DNA from 2 places in the Desulfosporomusa polytropa genome. Region 1 is predicted to be linked to the other one. Evidence: predicted binding sites of a transcription regulator. Region 1 holds the regulator's gene; the other holds the start of a gene.

Evidence for each region. Region 1 encodes HrcA, which represses chaperone genes, less so after heat shock. Its sites were predicted from a motif close to TGTTAGCACTCNNNNNNNNNGAGTGCTAACA; they were not measured.
Region 2: htpG (molecular chaperone HtpG) is a predicted target of HrcA. The motif match lies at 2,728-2,758, and genes of this name have one in related genera.

Annotation. Positions count from the first base shown of each region.
Region 1 is NZ_AP042400.1:1,070,719-1,074,510, reverse strand. Features, by position in the region: gene dnaK (molecular chaperone DnaK) at 1-114, opposite strand, end outside; gene grpE (nucleotide exchange factor GrpE) at 150-716, opposite strand; gene ACZ449_RS06855 (TCP-1/cpn60 chaperonin family protein) at 734-2,317, opposite strand; gene hrcA (heat-inducible transcriptional repressor HrcA) at 2,332-3,366, opposite strand; gene hemW (radical SAM family heme chaperone HemW) at 3,468-3,792, opposite strand, start outside.
Region 2 is NZ_AP042400.1:1,526,952-1,530,743, reverse strand. Features, by position in the region: gene ACZ449_RS08960 (spore germination protein) at 1-80, shown strand, start outside; gene ACZ449_RS08955 (GerAB/ArcD/ProY family transporter) at 77-1,186, shown strand; gene ACZ449_RS08950 (Ger(x)C family spore germination protein) at 1,171-2,424, shown strand; gene ACZ449_RS08945 (hypothetical protein) at 2,424-2,588, shown strand; gene htpG (molecular chaperone HtpG) at 2,790-3,792, shown strand, end outside.

The DNA.
Region 1 (3,792 bases):
GGAAGGGGTAATACGGCTTCCTTCCGGGTTTGGAATAACAACAGGTTCGCCGCCTTCCATTACAGCCACACATGAATTTGTAGTACCAAGGTCAATACCAATTACTTTTGCCATTATCGAATTCCTCCTTAAGTAACAATACTTGTTAGTTAGTTTCCTACTACTTTTACCATACTAGGACGGACTACCCGCCCATTGACTTTGTAACCTTTTTGCAATTCTTCGACCACCATGCCATCAGGCTGGGTATCATCTTCAACCTTCATAACAGCTTCATGCTGAGTTGGGTCAAAAACAGTACCGACAGCATTGACAGGCTCTACACCCAATTGTGACAGAGCGTTTTGCAATTGTTTGAAGATCATTTGCACTCCTGTTACCAGAGTATCAACATCGGTAGCCTTACTGGTTGTTGCTCGTTCAAAGTTATCTACTACAGGCAACAGCTCGCAAACAATTCGTTCAGCTACTACGGCTGATAATTCTTCTTTTTCCTGCCGGGTTCGCCGCCGGAAATTATCAAAATCGGCCTGTAGGCGTTTATATCTGTCAGTCATTTCATCAAGCAGGCGACCTTTTTCATCCAGTGCAGTCATAAACTCATTTACATCCTCAGGCACAAAACAAATTTCAGGATTGTCTTCAACTGCTGTTTCGTTGGGAGCACTTTCCTGTTCTGCCGCAAGTTGCTCTTGCTTTTTTTCTTTTTCGTTCACTAACTTTCACCTCCAAGTTAAAAATCAGGCATACTACTATCGGTGCCGCCTGCCTTCTGGGCATTGGCACCTTCTTCTTTTTTCTTAATAATTGTATCAATACGTAAAATAGCGACAGCTACTTCGCCAGCAGCTTTGATGGCGTGAAGCTTGACGGGAACAGGATCAATTACGCCTCGTTCCAGCATATCAACTACTTCACCAGTATCGCAATCAATACCCAGCGAATCTGAATTTTGTGCCACTTGCATAGTCATGATCTCTTCTACTTTTTCCAGAGGATTAAAGCCGGCATTCTCGACAATTTGTGATAAAGGCTGTTTCAGGGCATTAGCTACACAGTCAAGGCCATAAGCAGCCATTCCTTTGAGATTCTCCCGATGTTTGCCGACTTCGCGCGCCATAGCAATTTCGATAGAGCCACCGCCAGGCACATAGCCACCTTTTACAGCCGCCTGTACACTTGACGCCGCATCTTTAGCAATACGCTCACGTTCTCCTACCACCTCTTCTGTAGCTGCGCCGACCAAAATAGTAGCCATAGGTTTGCCCTTACCACCAATGACGCGCACTTGTTCAAGTTTTTCATCCTGATATACTTTTTCTGCAGTACCCAGGTACTTACCAATATCGCCAAGTTCTTTTTTAAGACCTGTGCGTTTAATCATACGTGCTCCTGTGTGGTCGGCCACCCGCCGCAAATCTTTAGAGGATACACGTTCAATAACCATTATATTAGCATCTGTAAGTATTTCTTCAGCAGCACTATGTACGCCCCGGTCCACCATGACTATGCTAATGCCCAGGTCGACAATTTTCTGTACATTTTTCTTAAACTCATCCTGCAAATCGATATAGCGTTTAAAACCGGTTTCGGTACTTAGTGCCTCATCTTCAATTTCTTCAGGTTCAAGTGCATCATCAATAAGCAGTAATTTTGCAGCTAGTATTTCTTCCGGCATTTCTTGTGACATACGTTCTTGATCAACAATAACGCCCATAAATACTTCGTTGTCAGCACCCGCTTCTGCTGTGATAATTTCAGATAACTTAAAATTGTATTCATTAAGTTTTTCTACACCAATCAGCTTAGCTGCTTTTACAACCAAATCGGCGATATCCTCATGCTCCCGCCCGGCAATCATGGCAATACTCCGGAGAATAGGATCTTCAACCTCAGTAATAGTACGTGAGCGCTCACGTACACCAGCTAAAATTTTGGCAATACCATATTTTACGCCTTCAATCACTCTAGCTACCGGCACGCCGCGCATGACTTGATTTACACCCTCTGACACTAGGCTGCCAGCCATAATCGTGGTTGTAGTCGTACCATCACCGACTTCTGCCTGTTGCGCTTTTGCCGTATTAATAAGCATTTTTGCGGCCGGATGATTAACATCCATTTTATCTAATATCGTAACACCATCATTGGTAATAATGACTTCTCCAAAACGGTCAACTAGCATAGTATCAAGCCCTTTAGGACCAATAGTGCCTTCTACAGCAGCAGTTATTGCCCGTACAGCATTGGCATTTGTTAGCAGGGCGGCCAAACGCTCATCAACATCAGCACCACTGCCAGCTTGCTTCAAATTCATGTGATTCCTCCCATCTATAACACTTTATACTGTTTCAAAATTTCACCTAAATGACGTTGCATAAACTTAAGTACCGACATGGTTTTACCATATTCCATTCTCGTCGGTCCAAGCACGGCTACTGTCCCTACCACTTGACCATCAATACGGTAGGTAGCCTGAACAACACTACAATCATGAATGCCAGAATATTTATTCTCCTGACCAATTGTAACAATCACACCATCACTATTGGACATGTGGAGAATATCACACAAAAGCCGGTCTTCTTCAAGCATTGTTAATAGGCCTTTGATTTTATCAACGTCCCTAAATTCTGGTTGATTTAGCATTTGCGTAGTGCCGCCAAGATACACCTTCTCATTTTTGTCAACAGTGAGAACTTGTCGTAACAACGCAATCGCGCGCTCATAAACTTGCGGATCAGGCAAAATATCATTTTGGATATCTTTCAGCACAGGCGTGGTGATTCGATCAATCGCCAAACCTCCGAGGTGAGAATTTATAGCGTTGGCCACGCGACCCAAATCCTCATGACTAAGTCCCTCAGGTATTGCAATGATTTTATTTTCTATCAGACCTGTATCTGTGACGATAACAACAATGGAACGTCGCTCATCAAGCGGCAAAAACTGAATGTATTTAAAGGTACATTGCTGCGATACTTGCGGCGCCAATACCATAGAAACATTCCTGGTCATGCGGGACAGAATTTTTACAGTTTCTTGAAAAACTTCTTCAATCCGGCGTGCTTTGGTATGGTACCAATTATCAATGATAGCAATGTCTCTATCGGAAATCTGAGGTGGCGCCAGTAAGCAATCAACATAAAAGCGGTAGCCTTTAACAGACGGTATTCTTCCAGAAGAAGTGTGGGGTTGTTCAAGATATCCCAAAAGTTCCAAATCTGCCATTTCATTGCGGACAGTGGCCGGACTAATGCCTAAATCATATTTACGGGCAATTGTCCGCGAACCGACCGGTTCGGCAGTAGATATATAATCATCGATAATAGCCTGCAGAATTTGACGCTTTCTTTCATCTAATATCAGCTCCACCTCCTCTTGTTAGCACTCACATCAGTCGAGTGCTAATACCTACTAAAAAAATACCACTCCTTGGGATTAATGTCAAGATGGTAAACGTGTATTTAGTCAGGTAAAAACGAACGAAATACAATATTACCAAATTTCATCCCATGCTCAGTCAACCATATCTGTTGCTTATCTGTTGCTACTAGCTGCTGCCGGTGGAGATTATCCCACACTTTACCAAAATGACCAAAAAAGTCAGTATTAAAATATTGGCCAAACTCTGCAATTCCCATTCCTTGTGTTGTTCGTAAGGCTAAAAAAATATATTCAGCCATCGACTCATTTTTTGTAAGGTTTTCTTGCATGGCAACAGGTGAACTGCCTGTTGCCATAGCCTTACTATATTCCTCAATTCCGGTTACCTGGCTTATCCGTCTACCC
Region 2 (3,792 bases), 460 kb from region 1:
CCAAAGATAGCGACAGACAGCCAACTATAAGCCGTCAATGGCGGGAAGAAAAGCCACTGGGAGGACAAGATAAATTATGAGTTATCAACTTGGCCGCATGGGTATAGCCGAGGGAATGGCGTTAGTATTTATACTACTATTACCTCGTATTTTTCTGACAGCACCTGCCACTAACGCCGCGGCTGTCGCTACAGCCGGCTGGTGGATGATCATTGTATCTGGTTTTCCAGCGATCTTGAGCATTATCGCCTGGGTTTATATTTTGCAACAGACTCCTGGTGACTTTTTTAGTATTTCCGAAGAACTGTTAGGACGTGTTGGCGCATGGCTAGTAACAATCCTATTCATTATTGTTTCTTTTTTAAACGCGGCGCTTTTACTGCGTCAATTTGCCGAGAATACCTTACTGACAGCCTTACCGCAAATGGAGTTTAGTTTCATTGTCGGTTGGTATGTCTTTGTCGCTGCGCTAGGTGCACTCTTAGGCCTGGAAGCACTGGCGCGCGGAACCTATCTGTTATTACCATTAAGTGTTTTTAGTCTGCTGCTAGTCCTACTTCTATTAGCTCCCAATTATGACACCTATAATCTAGCTCCCTGGCAGGGTTACGGGCTTATACCTTCACTTAAATATGGAATGCAGACAGCTGGTATCAATATTGGCGCGCTGATTCTTGTAATGGTTGCACCGGCTATGCAAAATGTCAGGACTTTCAAATGGGCCAGTATTTTCGGAATAATGGGCAGTGTCCTTATCAAAGCAATATCTGTTATGGTATTCACTATGGTATTTGGAGTTGCCACAGCAAGTGAAAAAACACTACCTTTTTTTGATATGGCTCGCTTGGTATATTTGAGCCGCTACCTGCAACGGATTGAAGCGTTATTTATCATCCTTTGGGTTATTGTGGGATTACTTGGAATTGCTATCAGCCTTTATATAGGAACCTATTTAATTACCCGTTTATTGAAGTTGCCAGCTCTTGAACCACTCATTCCGCTCTCAGCTTATATCATTGCTCAATTAGCTATGATACCGCCTGACATTGCCACCGTTATTCGCCTAGATGGGCTTGTAATAACTAACTTCTTTACTGTGGGTCTAGTCGCTACCCCACTATTACTGCTAGTTGCGTCTATAGTGAAGGCTATAAAAAAGGGGGACGCGTCATGTCCTTCCGATTGATTATTATATCTTTAGGCTTAGCAATATGCCTTATAGTATCAGGTTGTTCAGGTGCTAAGGAAACTGACGAGGTAGCCTATGTTTTAGCCGTCGGTGTTGATTCATTGCCAAACAAACAGCTGAATATTACTTATATGATTGCTATTCCCAGGGCACTAGGCACTAGTGGCGGTAGCAGCGGTGACAGCAGTGACAAGAGCGTCGCTGTTGTTACCATCAAAGCCCCTTCCTTAGCAGAAGCCCGGTCTTTGCTTAGCGCCTCAGTTGGCAGATCCCCTGATTTATCCCATATTAAGGTCTGGATTATCAGTGAAGAACTAGCACGGCGAGGGGTGGGAGATTTAGTAGGACCATTCCTCCGGTTTCGTGAATTTCGTGGATCTATGTTTATGATGGTGGTTCGTGGTACGGCACAGGATTTTATCAAAGAAACTAGACCATCAATTGAAGTACTGCCTTCACGCTGGATTGAAGGCATCTTGTTATCGGGGACTGAAACCGGCTATTTATTGCCTACCCATGTTCATGAGTTTTATAATCGACTAAAGGATGCAAGCGGCGCTCCCTATACCGTGTTGGCAGGAATTAGTCCCCTATCGGGAACAGACAGGCCTAGTGCTAAACCAACTCCACCAGAACGAACTAATGAATATCTTCCTGGCGATATAGCGCGTGAAGGCGGAAACCCGGCTTCGGTTCTTGGTACGGCTGTGTTTAAGGGGGACAAATTGGCAGGAATGTTGACTAACGAAGAAACGCGCATGGTTGCAATCCTTATGGGAAAATTTCCAAAAGGATTTTTAACTATAGCTGATCCCAAAATGTCTGAGAAGAATGTGCATCTTCTTTTGCGGTTAGGCAAAAATCCACAAATTAACGTTGATTTCGTAAATAACCGCCCTGTCATATTTATTGATGTGCTGTTAGAGGGTGAAATCACCAGCATTGCCAGCGGTATCAACTATGAATCCGAGGACAGCAGGAAAAGTTTAGAAACCCAGGTGTCGGAAGCCATCAAACTACAAATGGAAGATATGCTTAAACATACACAAGAATTAGAAACTGATGTTGTTAATTTCGGCCGCTACTTCAGACCTAAGTTCAAAACCTATGATGAAGTTGTCAGTTTTAACTGGAATGACCGTTATTCTGAGGCTGAAATTCATGTCCAAATCAATACTAAAATCCGTCGTACCGGGCTAATGTTTAAGAGCATGCCGATAAGGGGTAATGACTAATGGATTATATATATCTCGGCATAGGTGCTGTTATTGGCTTTCATGCCTTAACATATGCCAGGTGGCTAAAAAATAATGGCAATATAGCGGGAGCAATCGGAATCTTTATCTTGACTATAACTAGTCTGGCCCTGCCAGTGCTGCGTATAATTAAGGGAAATTAGAACGCGTTTTGAGAAAAAACATGCTATATCACAAAAGCAGGAGATATTTTGCATATTTGGTAGGAATACGCCGGTATCTGTCATTTTTATGTTATCGGATATTTGATTTTATGAATTATTTTCGTTATTATTTAAATAGTGTTAGCACTCAACACCCAAGAGTGCTAACAAAAGAATTTTTGATGATATTGGAGGTTCGTAATGTCTCAAGAAACAATCAACAAACAAACAAAAGAATTCCAGGCTGAAACTAAGCAGCTACTGGATCTAATGATTCACTCAATTTATACTAACCGGGAGATCTTTTTACGGGAACTTATCTCTAACGCCTCAGATGCTATTGATAAAATCCGGTTTGAATCATTAACTAATCCTAACTTGCTTGAGAACAACGCTGATTTTGAAATTTTTATCCTTCCTGATGAAGCAACCAACACTCTCACCATTTCTGACAATGGCATGGGTATGACCTATGACGAAGTTGTGGAAAATATCGGCACAATTGCTAAATCTGGCACGAAAGCCTTCCTTGATAAGATACAAACTAGTGGTTCAGCGGCTGACACTGAACTAATTGGCCAATTTGGTGTTGGTTTCTATTCGGCCTTCATGGTGGCTGAAAAAGTCACCTTACTTACTCGTGCTCCCGGTCAGTCTATCGGGATTCGCTGGGAATCAAACGGTGATGGCACCTATACAATTGAAGAATGTGCCAAAGACACCCGCGGTACAACCATCATCTTGACCCTTAAGGAAGAGTATCGCTCTGCTGAGCATTCTGAGGAAAACTTCCTCAACAACTACCTCCTGCAAAATTTAATCAAGAAATATTCGGACTATATCCGTTATCCTATTAAAATGAATTTTGTTAATGAGGAAAAACCGCTTGATGCGGACGGCAAAGTAATAGAAGATGCCCAGCCCACTAAGACCGTAGAAGTTCGTACGCTTAACTCTATGGCCCCCCTCTGGACCAAAAATAAAAACGATATCACTCCAGAGGAGTATCATCAGCTGTACAAAAATCTATTCCATGATTGGGAAGACCCCCTGGAAATTATCCACTCCAAAGTCGAAGGTGCTGTAGAATATACCAGTCTGCTATTTCTTCCTTCCCATGCACCTTTTGACTTCTACCAGCGCGAGTCTACGACAGGCATCCGTTTATACTCAAAAAATGTTTTTATCATGGATGATTGTCAAG